One region of the Neorhizobium petrolearium genome, then DNA from elsewhere that is predicted to be linked to it. Evidence: riboswitches for the same ligand, from Rfam matches in the RefSeq annotation. Region 1 holds a riboswitch; the other holds the start of a gene.

Region 1 (5,706 bases):
AGCAGCACGAGGTCGCAATCCCCCGGAATGGCCTCACCGCGCCTGACACGGATGAGATCGACCTCCGGCTCCGCTTCCAGCGGGTCAAGATCGTCGAAATTGGAGATATGCGGCAGGATCGGCACTGCGATGCGGATTCTTGCGCCGGACTTGCGAGCGAAGGACTGGTTGAGCCCGAGCGCATCCTCCGCCGGCAGAAACGCTGCATCCGCGAAATGCGGCAAAAGCCCGATCGATCGCCAGCCGGTCAGTTCTTCAATCATCCGCATGCCTTCGGCAAACAAGGCCGGATCGCCCCGAAAGCGGTTGACGATGAACCCGCGGATCATCGCCGCATCTTCGGGATCGAGCACAAGTTTCGTGCCGGCAAGGCTAGCAATCACGCCGCCGCGGTCGATATCGCCGATCAGCACGACGGGCACATCCGCCGCCCGCGCAAACCCCATATTGGCAATGTCATTGCGGCGGAGATTGATTTCCGAAGCGCTGCCGGCGCCTTCCACCAGCACCAGATCGGCCTGGTTGCGGAGAAGGTCGAAACTTTCCTGCACCCGCGGCATCAGCTTCCGCTTGAGGCCCTGGTATTCGGCGGCCTTGGCATTGCCTTCGACCTTGCCCTGCACCACGACCTGCGCGCCGACGTCGCTCTGAGGCTTCAGAAGCACAGGATTCATATGTACGCTGAGCGGGACCCCGGCCGCACGCGCCTGCAAGGCCTGCGCCCGTCCGATCTCGCCGCCATCCGCCGTGACTGCCGCGTTGTTCGACATGTTCTGCGGCTTGAACGGCATGATTTTCAGCCCACGCAGCGTAAAGGCGCGGGCAAGCCCGGCCACCACCAGCGACTTGCCCACATCCGAACCCGTACCCTGAAACATCAGCGCGCGAGCGGTCATACCGTTAAAACTCGATGCCGGCCTGGGCCTTCACGCCCGCCTTGAAGTGATGCTTGACCAGCGTCATCTCTGTGACCATATCCGCCGCCTCGATCAGCGCCGGCTTGGCGTTGCGACCGGTGACGACCACGTGAAGGTCCGGCCGCCGCGCCTGAAGTGCTGCGACCACCTTGTCGAGATCGAGATAATCGTAACGAAGCGCGATGTTGAGTTCGTCGAGAATGATGAGTCCGATCGTCTCGTCCGCCATCAGGTCGAGAGCCTTTGCCCAGGCCTTTTCGGCGGCCGCGATATCCCGCGTCAGATCCTGAGTTTCCCAGGTGAAGCCTTCGCCCATCGTGTGCCAGACGACCCGATCGCCGAAAACGGCCAGCGCCGGCTGCTCGCCTGTCGACCAGGCACCCTTGATGAACTGCACGACGCCGACCCGGCGATTGTTGCCGAGCATACGCAAAGCCAGGCCGAAGGCGGCGGTGGATTTTCCCTTGCCGGGACCGGTATGGACGATGAGAAGCCCCTTTTCGACGGTCTTCCCGGCGACTTCCTTGTCCTGCACTGCCTTGCGGTTCACCATCTTGGCGCGATGACGTTCGACCGATGCCTCGTCGATCTCCTTCACCGCGATACGAACTCCCCATCAGACCGCGCCGTGATCTCTTCCCCTGCACGGAAGCGTTCGCGGATCATCCCGGCCAACGCACCGAGTACAGCCCAGAATACCAGGTTCGTGGCGTAGACAGCATTCACGAAGCGGGCGTAGAGTTCCAGCGGCACAGCCGTTTCATGCCCGGGCGGCAGCGGCGCGCCGACGATATGTGGCGCGATCAGCAGAACGATCGCCAGCGCGGCGAATACGGCTGAGCGCGTATAGGCGAGGAGGCCAAGGCCCGCTGCAGTGCAGACTGCGGTCGAAATCCACCAGACCTGACGGGGACCAAGCTCAGCAGCCGGCATGCCCGGAAGTTCCGGGGGGAGGCCGAGCCCTGGAGCCAAGCTGACGGTCAGGAAGCCGGCAATACCGAACATCAGTCCGCTGCGCCAGCCTTTGAGACCGCCCTGGGCTTCTGAAACCGCGATCAGAATAAGACCGAAACCGATCGCGGCCAGCATGTCGGCGGCGGCCGTATAAATGAAGCGCTCGAAACCGTCTGCCGGCATCCATGCTTCTTCGTCGGGATGATGGTCCGCAGGCGTTGCGGCATTGCCGGCGGGAGCGGCCTCATGGCTGTGGCTGTGGCCGACCTCTCCGCCGCCGGCATTCTCGTAGCTCTCCGCTTGCAGGATCAGCGGGACAGTGGAAAAGCTCTGCATGACGGTGAGCAGCAGTCCGGACAACAGCCCGGCGATCACCGCCGTGAAGACGATGTTACGAAACAACGACATGGGAAACTCCCCTCAGTGGCAGGGGAAAGCGAAGGAATGACGCGAATCGTGCGCGGCATTGTGCACGACTTCCATATGCGAGAAGCCGACGAAACCGACGACGAAAAGCCCCAGCAGGGCCGTCATGCTGAGCGGGATGATCTTCGAGGAGGAAATACCGACTGCCGTCGAAGCGGTTTTCGTTGCCATTGCCTTGTCCTTTCGCCCTCCACCCGAGGGCCGTTGAAGTTTTTCCTCGCCTCTGGCAGGTCTCCTGGCTCGCGGATCAGGCATCTTGCGCCCGCCTTCCCGGATTGCTCCAGTGGCATCATGGACGAAGACTTTCCGCTTACAGTTGCGGGGGCAGCCGCGGGTTTGACAGCAGATCCGTCGCACCGCATTCCCTCAAATACCCTTTCGGGGCACCATAGGCTGGCTCACTATAGACGAAATCGGCCTCACGGCAATCGCCTTTGCGACGCATTGACATAAGCATGCGACCGGGCTTACTTGAAAAGAGATGGTCCCTTTCCGGCAACGGGGAGGGCTAAGAGAGAATGCGGTGAGATCCCTTTCGCGATCAATGCCGCGGCTGCCCCCGCAACTGTAAGCGGCGAGCCATTGCCTATAAGCCACTGGGAAACCGGGAAGGCAGGCAAATGGCGGTGACCCGCAAGCCAGGAGACCTGCCATCTGATGTTTTTGCTTCACCGGGCGGGGTGCTCCGGAGGAAGTTCTCGATCACCGCAGGCGGTTTCAGCCCTCTGCTCCGCGCCCCGATTGTTTCGACCCCGGCGGGAACGCGGCTGACCGATGAGTGACCACCGACCAGATGATCCGGCAGATGTGACGATTTTCGTCTGTACCAATTGCCGTGATGTGTCCGACGGCGACGTTCGGCCGGGCATCGCGTTGATCGCAGCGCTACGTGAAGCAGCGGACGGCAAGCCGCTCGCGGTCAAGCCCGTCACCTGCCTTGCCAATTGCGAAAAAAGCCCCAGCGCCGCCTTCAATCACCGCAACGGTTGGTCCTATGTCTTCGGCCATCTGTCCCTCGACAATGTCGAGGACATCGTCACCGGCGCGATGATGCTGGCCGAGGACGAGCGCGGTTTCCTTCCTCTACGCGGCCGCCCGACATGTCTGCGCGGCAAGGGGTTGACGGCCCGTATCCCACCCTTTCATCATCACGAGGACATGCCATCATGAGCGTCAGCTTCGACCGCGTTCCCTGCACCGTCGTCACCGGGTTCCTGGGGGCCGGAAAGACCACGCTGATCCGCAACCTGATCGCGAAGCTTGACGGCAAGCGGCTGGCGATCATCGTCAACGAATTTGGCGATGTCGGCATCGACGGCGAGATACTGAAGGGCTGCGGCATCGAGAGCTGCCCGGAAGACAACGTCATCGAGCTTGCCAACGGCTGCATCTGCTGCACCGTGGCGGATGACTTCGTACCGGCGATCGATCAGATTCTTTCACGCGAACCGCGCGTCGACCACATCCTGATCGAAACCTCCGGCCTTGCGCTGCCGAAGCCGCTCGTTCAGGCTTTTCAGTGGCCGGCCGTCAAGGCACGTGTCACGGTGGACGGCGTTGTCGCCGTTGTGGATGGTGTGGCACTGGCCGAAGGCCGCGTTGCCGATGACCATGAAGCGCTGGAGGCGCAGCGCCAGGCGGACGGCTCCATCGACCACGACGATCCGGTCGAGGAAGTGTTCGAGGATCAGGTCGCCTGCGCCGACATGATCGTGCTGACCAAGAGTGATCTCCTCGATGCTGCGGGCCTTGCTACCGCCCGGGACCGCGTCGCCGCCCATCTGCCGCGTGCCGTGAAGATCGTCTCGGCTGCCAATGGCGCGATCGATCCGGCCGTGCTGATCGGACTTGGCCTCGCCGTCGAGGACGATATCGAAAACCGCAAGACCCATCACGACGACGAACTCGACCACGATCATGATGATTTCGACAGCTTTGTCGTCGATCTCCCGGCTGTTTCCGATGCTGACGAATTGGCTGCCCGCATTTCCGCGACGGCGGAGGCGGAGAACGTACTGCGCATAAAAGGCTTCGTGGAAGTCGCGAACAAACCGATGCGCCTGCAGGTTCAGGCGGTAGGATCGCGCGTAAACCACTATTTCGACCGAGCCTGGGCGCCCGGTGAGGCGCGGATAAGCCGCCTTGTCGTAATCGGCGAAAAGGGCATCGACCGCGCCGCGATCGAAAGGATGCTGGCCGCGTGATAGCAGGAAAAGTGTGAAGCGGTTTTCCGTTGGCAATTGCCGAGAGAAAACAGAAACTCAGAGAGAAGGATGCACATACTCGCCACCACATCGTCGTCGCTCGACGACCTGATCGAACCGGTTGACCTGAACCAGTCGCCGGCCGATGTGGTGGTGCTGTCCTTTTCTGGCAGCGATCTGAACGGCATTTCCGCCGCATGGGGCCAAGGTCAGCCGACCCTGCGATTGACCAATCTCGCTGATCTCAGGCATCCCATGTCTGTCGATCTTTGGATCGAAAAGACGGCGGCACATGCCAAAGTTATTCTCGTGCGCATCCTTGGCGGCTATGATCGCTGGTCATATGGTGTCGAAGAGATTTCGCGGCTGGCGCGGTTCAAGAAGACCGCGCTCGCGCTTCTGCCCGGCGAATGCAGTATCCGCGATGAAAGACTCGCTGCTGCCTCGACCGTTTCCGAAGAGGTGCTTGCCGGCTTTCTTGCCTGTTTCCGCGAGGGCGGACCGGGCAATATGCGTCTGCTTGCAAAGCGTTTGGCCGCGCTGGCGAATGACGAGCAGGAGGTCCTGCCGCAAGCCGCACCGATGTCGAAGATGGGCTATTACAGGCCAGGCAGCGGAATCGTCGGAGTGGACGATCTGCTCGCGGATTTCTCGCCAGACGCCCTGCGACTGCCGGTCCTCTTCTACCGCTCCATATTGTTCGCGAACGACACCGCACCGATCGATGCGCTGTTCGAAGCGCTGCTTGAACGCGGTTTCGCGCCGATCCCGATCTTCGTCAGCGGGTTGAAGGATGTCGAGGCGATAAACTTCGTTGAACAAGCGATCGCAGATCTCGAACCTGCGGCGATCATTGCCACCACCGCTTTTGCCAGCGGCGCGAGCGACAGCGGTGAGACGATCTTCGATCGCACCGGCGTGCCGGTGTTCCAGGTCGTCATCGCTACGACACGGCGTGAAGGCTGGGCGGAAAGCCGCCGCGGTCTCAATCCCGCAGACCTCGCCATGCATGTGGTCCTGCCGGAACTCGACGGGCGCATATTGGCCGGCGCGATCTCTTTCAAGGCCGGCAGCGATTCCGCCAACCTTCTTAGCCGGCCGGAGCCGGACCGGGTCGAGCAGGTCGCCGAGCGCATTGCCGCTTTCCTGCGCCTGAAATCTACGCCGCGATCCGCCCGCAAGATCGTCATCCTGATGCCGGACTA
Region 2 (5,706 bases), 1.3 Mb from region 1:
CGGCGCATAGTGGGAGGCAAGCATGCCGGGCGCCTCGATGATCGCTGCGGGACCTTCAGGCCGGATGACGGTCAGCCCCGTTGCCGTTTCTATTTCCTCTCCGGCAACCCCGCCGGGCCGCAGCAGCCGGAGTGCGCCACTTTCGACGCGAAGGATGGTCGATTCAACGCCGACCGGTGCTGCGCCGCCGTCAATGACGAGCTTCAATTTGTCGCCCAGGTCGTCCGCCACATGCCGGGCGCTCGTCGGACTTACTCCGCCGGACGTGTTGGCGCTGGGGGCGGCGAGCGGTTTGCCATAGGCGCGGATGAGGTCGGCGGCAAAACCCTTCGGCAGGCGGATGCCGACCGTGTCGAGCCCGGCCGTCGCCAGCGAGTGGATGCCGCTTTCGGGCCTCAAAGGCAGGATCAGCGTCAGCGGTCCGGGCCAGAAGGTCTCGGCAAGCTTTTTCGAGACGGGGTCGAAGACCGCATAGCGCTCGGCCATGGCGAGGTCGGACATGTGGCAGATCAGCGGGTTGAAGCGCGGCCGACCCTTGGTCTCGTAGATTCGGGTGATGGCGGCGGGATTGGTGGCGTCTGCCGCAAGTCCGTAAACCGTCTCAGTCGGGATCGCGACAGGAAAACCGTCTGCCAGGACGGCACAGGCGCGCTCGAGCGCCTTTTCGCGATCCGTGGTGATGTCTATGATTTCGGCTGTCATGTTCGCCGTCAATAACGCGGACTCGTCCGCCGTCAAAGCTTTTTGATGATTTCGCGAAGCGCGTCGCCTGAAGCACCGAGCATCAGCACGTTCTTGATCGCTTCCATCGGATCGTGGGTCCTGAACAGGAGCCCGTTCCTGCGGATCGAGCGGTTGATCCGGAAAGGCTGGCCGGGCTCGCTTTCGATCGCGACCGCGAAATACATACGCGCATTCATATGGCTGATGCGCTCGAAGAATTTCTCTTCCTCCTCACCGATCTCAGAGAAGAAATTGGCGATGTAGAAAGACCAGCGCACCGGCACGCGAGACGCGAGGAGAGTCCGGGCGGCCGTCACGTGGCAATAGCCGAGATGCGGACGGTCATCGAGCGTGCGATGGAAGATGACCTTAGGGAACTGGATTGAGCGGTGGAAGGCGTTGATCCGCTCGTGGCTTTTTTCGCCTGCGGCCTCCAATCGCTTGCCTGTGCGTTCCGCGACCTCGGTGTAACTGAGATAACGGCGTTCCTCCGGTGCCCAGATTGGCTTGTAGCGTGTGATGCGCCCGGTCCGCAGAAATTCCGAATGCACGGTCGTTTTTGTCGCCGCCGGAACAGGAGGAGCCGGCGGAGGAGCTTCGAAGTAGCGGATCTTTGCCTTTGCCTGCACGATGGCGCCGCTCCCATTGAGGCCGGGATTTTAGGATTCAACTCTTAATGACGAGTTTCCCTTTCGCGAGGCTTGAGAAAGGCCGTCGTCAATGCGGTTGCCGATGTCGCAATGTCATCTATGCGGCAAGTTTGGAGGATGGTTATATCCGCCTCAAGCTCAAGGTGCCGCCCCGCTAGGGAGGGGCGGAGAATTGGGAAGCCGGTCGAAGCCCGGCGCTGCCCCCGCAACGGTGGTGGAGCTCGAAGGCCTGGCGGAAGCCACTGGGAAAGAGCCGCAAAGGCTGCCCGGGAAGGCGCCAGGCCAGTCCCGCAAGGGACAGCTCCTGAGCCCGGAAACCAGCCTGAAGTGAACGAGATTTTGACCGATCGCGGCGGGCGTTCGGACAAGGAGACTGGCAGGCTGAGGCCAGCTGGTTTTTCCATGTCCTTTCCGCAGGCCGCTTGAAGGTAGCATTGACGAGGAAGGCAAGATGGAAATTCGCAGTCAGGTCCTGCGGCAATTGAAGAACCGCCGTGAAGGCTTCAGCCTCGAACAGGCCTTCTATACCGACCCGGACTATTACAAGCTCGACCTCGAAATGATCTGGTACCGTGACTGGCTGTTTGTCGGCCACGATTGCGAACTGCCGAAGGCCGGAAGCTATTTCACGCTGCAGATCGGAGATTATCCGGTCGTCATCGTGCGCGGTCGCGACGGCCGGATCCGGGCGCTCCACAATACCTGCCGCCATCGCGGCAGCCGGGTCTGCACCAAGGAGAGCGGTTCGGCAGTCCGCCTCGTCTGTCCTTACCACCAGTGGACCTACGAGCTCGACGGCTCGCTGATGGCCGCCCGCCAGATGGGCCAGGATTTCGACAAGAGCCAGTTCGGCTTGAAGAAGGTCCATTGCGAAAGCGTTGCTGGCTATATCTTCATCTGCCTCGCCAACGAGGCGCCGGACTTCGCACCCGTCCGCGCGGCCATCGAGCCCTACATGGCGCCGCATCGCCTTTCGGAAGCCAAGGTCGCCCATCAGTCGACGATCATCGAAAAGGGCAACTGGAAACTCGTCTGGGAAAACAACCGCGAGTGCTATCATTGTGTCGGCAATCACCCGGAGCTCTGCCGCACGTTCCCGGAAGCGCCGACCGTCAGCGGTGTGGCCGGCGCCATTGACGATCCCGTCATCACCGAACACTGGCGGCGCTGCGAGGCGGCCAATCTGCCGAGCGAGTTCCGGATATCTCCGGATGGCCAGTTCCGCGTCGCCCGCATGCCGTTGATCGAAGGCGCTGAAAGCTACACCATGTCGGGGAGGAAGGCCGTCGTCCGCCAGCTTTCAGACGGCGTGACGATCGACGGCATCGGCACCATGTTGCTTTTCCACTATCCGACCACCTGGGACCATATGCTGGGCGACCACGCGATCTCCTTCCGCGTCACGCCGCTCGGCCCGGAGGAAACGGCGGTGACCACCAAATGGCTGGTCCACAAGGATGCGGTCGAGGGCGTCGATTACGATATCGAAGAGTTGACGCATGTGTGGAACATGACCAACGACCAGGATCGCCAGATCGTCGAGGAGAACGCCTTCGGCATCCGCTCGCCGGCCTATGAGCCAGGCCCCTATTCGGCGGTCCATGAGGGTGGTGTCATGCAGTTCGTCGAATGGTATTCGAACTTCATGGTCAACCGCCTGCAGGGGGATGAGCAGGCGAAGCTTTCGATCGTGGCGTGACATTCCTGCCGGCGACGCAGATCGCTCGTTCGTGATCGGCCCGGGGCCGGGTTCCCGAGGAACCAAGCTTCCGCATCCGCGTTGTTCCCAGGTGAAATTAACCACAGGGAAACATCAGGATGAATGCCATTCGTTTGCGTTTGACCACGGTTGCGGCAGCCTTTGCCGTAGCGCTCACGAGCCTTACGCCCGCTCGGTCTTTCCAGACGCAGCCGATCCCCGGCATTTCAAACTCGACCACCATAACGCAGGTCCAATATCGAGATCGTCGCGATTGGCATCGTGACCGCGACCGTTATGGCTGGTACAACGGCCATCGCGGTTATCGTGACCGCCGGCCGGGTTATCGCTATCACAACGGCTTCTGGTTCCCGCTGGCAGCCTTTGCCACGGGGGCGATCATCGGCGGGGCGATTGCAAACGATCGCGCCGGTTATTCCAGCCGGCATGTCGCCTGGTGCGAGAGCCGCTATCGCACCTATCGTGCGTACGACAATACCTACGTGCCGCGCGTTGGCGTGCGCGCACAATGCATTTCGCCATATCGGTGAAGCTTTCCGGGGCTGGATATGGAACCCGGTTCGGGCACGCGGCCCGGGCCGGGTTTTCTGTCGGAAGCGTTAATCGCGCATTCAGGATGAATTCCCTAGGGTCGCTGTGAAGTTCAGCCGTCTGATATAAGAGACGCTGCTTGGCGCAGAGAATTGAAAGAAAAGATAACAACAGGGTATGGAGACTTGATATGACGCTGTTCAGGAAGATCGCCGCCGCTGGTATTTCCGTCGCCGTTCTGGCTGGCTCCCTGATGCCGGCTCAGGCTATGCCGCTTCCCGCGGCTCCGGCCGCGGTTGCGGAAAGGTCGGATGTGACCCAGGTACAATACCGGGATCGCCATGATCGGTGGGAGCGCCGGCACTGGCGCCGCGACGCGTATAGGAATGGCTACCGAGACGGTTATTACAATGGCTATCGTGGTTATCGCGACCGCCGGCCACACCATCGTTACTACAACGGCTATTGGTTCCCGTTGGCGGCGTTTGGCGCCGGCGCAATCATCGGCGGTGCCATTGCCTCGCAGCCGCGCTACGTGGCTCCGGCGCCGTCCTATAGCGGTGGCCTCAATCCGCGTCACTATGAATGGTGTTCCGCCCGCTATCGTTCTTACGATTCCTATTCCAACACGTTCCAGCCCTATAACGGCCCGCGTCAGCCCTGCTATTCGCCTTATTACTGAGGCCTATCATCAGGCGTAGCTTTGAAGGCCCGTCCGGCACAAGCCGGGCGGGCTTTTCATTTGATCGGGTCAGAGAATACCGGTGCGCCTCAGCAGCCACCAGGCAGCAAGCACCGACACGCCTATCAGGCTGAGGGCGTAGCCGGTGCCGTTCGTGCCTTCTGCGAAAGGAAGGGACGAGGTGTTCATCCCGAAGAAGCCGGTGACCAGCGTTGGCGGCAGCAGGAATGCCGTCATCAGCGACAGAATGTAGAGGTGCCGGTTCGTCTCGGAGGAGAGCTTCGAGTCAATTTCCTCATGCAGCAGCCGGGCACGTTCCTGCAGTGCGTAAACATCGTGATCCACCGCCTCCAGCCGGCCGACCAGCCGTGAGGCCACGTCGTCGAAACCGGGCGGCATCTCGTCGTCGTCGGCCGCCGCGGCGCGCCGCATCAGCGTCAGCACGGTTCTGAGGTGCCGGTGCAGCCGAACCACGGTGCGCCGCACGGGGGCGAGCCGGCGGCGCTCGTCGCGCGGCGTATTGTCGTAGACGAAATCTTCGATGAGGTTCAGTTCTTCGGTGAGCTCCATCACCAGGCTGATCAGCGTGCGCTGGAATTCGGCGACCAGGGTTTCGAACACGTCGATCGGACGTCTGTAGCGGGAGGCATTCTTTTCGATCGCCGCTCGCATCCGATCGACGGACCGGAGCGGCTGCAGGCGCGTCGTGATGATCACCCTGTCGGAGACGAAGAAGTGCAGCCAGCCGATATCGCGGGTCTCGCTGTCGAATTCCCGCTGGAAATCGACCAGCGTGCCGTAGACGAGCTGCTCGTCAAGCGTGATCGCCGCATGCGTGTCATGAGTGGTAAGTGCCGTGAAGGCCGGCGGCGTCAGGCCCGGAAAGTTCTCGAGGAATGCATTGACTCGCGTGTCGGCGAGATTGAGATGCAGCCAGAGAAAGCCTTCGCTGACATCGAGGTCGCTGCGCGCCACATCGATCGGCAGGCGGGTGCAGGGGGCTGAGCCAGGACGAAAGTGATAGGCCCAGACAAGGCCCGGGATGGCAGGAGCAACGAGCGACATGGGTGATGAATCCGGCGGCATGAGGCATCTCCTTAAGCCCCTTGTGTAACGCTGGTTTCAACAAGATTCTCTAAAGGGTCATCGGGCCCTTGAAAGACGTGCAGCCTTGTGTTACATGTAACGGATTGTCGGAGTATTGTGATATGCCTTCTTCGGTAAGTGAGCGCGTCAGGAAGCGTCGCGAAAGTCTTCGGGCGGCCGGTTTGCGGCCACTGCAAATTTGGGTGCCTGATACGCGACGTCCAGGTTTTGCAGAAGAGTGCCGCCGCCAATCGAGAGTGGTCGCAGCAGCGGACGCTGCAGATCCCGATCTGCTGAATTTTCTGGATGAGGCT

The links. Region 1 has a riboswitch for cobalamin ahead of QEO92_RS23115 (CbtB domain-containing protein). Riboswitches for the same ligand answer to the same signal wherever they lie in the genome.
Region 2: another riboswitch for cobalamin. It lies ahead of QEO92_RS02555 (aromatic ring-hydroxylating oxygenase subunit alpha); the one in region 1 lies ahead of QEO92_RS23115 (CbtB domain-containing protein).

The regions. Positions count from the first base shown of each region.
Region 1 covers NZ_CP123000.1:4,772,579-4,778,284, forward strand. Annotated here, with positions in the region: gene QEO92_RS23100 (cobyric acid synthase) at 1-896, opposite strand, end outside; gene cobO (cob(I)yrinic acid a,c-diamide adenosyltransferase) at 901-1,470, opposite strand; gene QEO92_RS23110 (CbtA family protein) at 1,512-2,279, opposite strand; gene QEO92_RS23115 (CbtB domain-containing protein) at 2,292-2,468, opposite strand; cobalamin riboswitch at 2,506-2,703, opposite strand; cobalamin riboswitch at 2,763-2,966, shown strand; gene QEO92_RS23120 (DUF1636 family protein) at 3,072-3,467, shown strand; gene cobW (cobalamin biosynthesis protein CobW) at 3,464-4,501, shown strand; gene cobN (cobaltochelatase subunit CobN) at 4,571-5,706, shown strand, end outside.
Region 2 covers NZ_CP123000.1:499,338-505,043, forward strand. Annotated here, with positions in the region: gene QEO92_RS02545 (L-threonylcarbamoyladenylate synthase) at 1-702, opposite strand, end outside; gene QEO92_RS02550 (DUF6656 family protein) at 735-1,352, opposite strand; cobalamin riboswitch at 1,498-1,713, shown strand; gene QEO92_RS02555 (aromatic ring-hydroxylating oxygenase subunit alpha) at 1,825-3,072, shown strand; gene QEO92_RS02560 (BA14K family protein) at 3,192-3,623, shown strand; gene QEO92_RS02565 (BA14K family protein) at 3,815-4,306, shown strand; gene QEO92_RS02570 (transporter) at 4,376-5,371, opposite strand; gene QEO92_RS02575 (antitoxin MazE family protein) at 5,515-5,706, shown strand, end outside.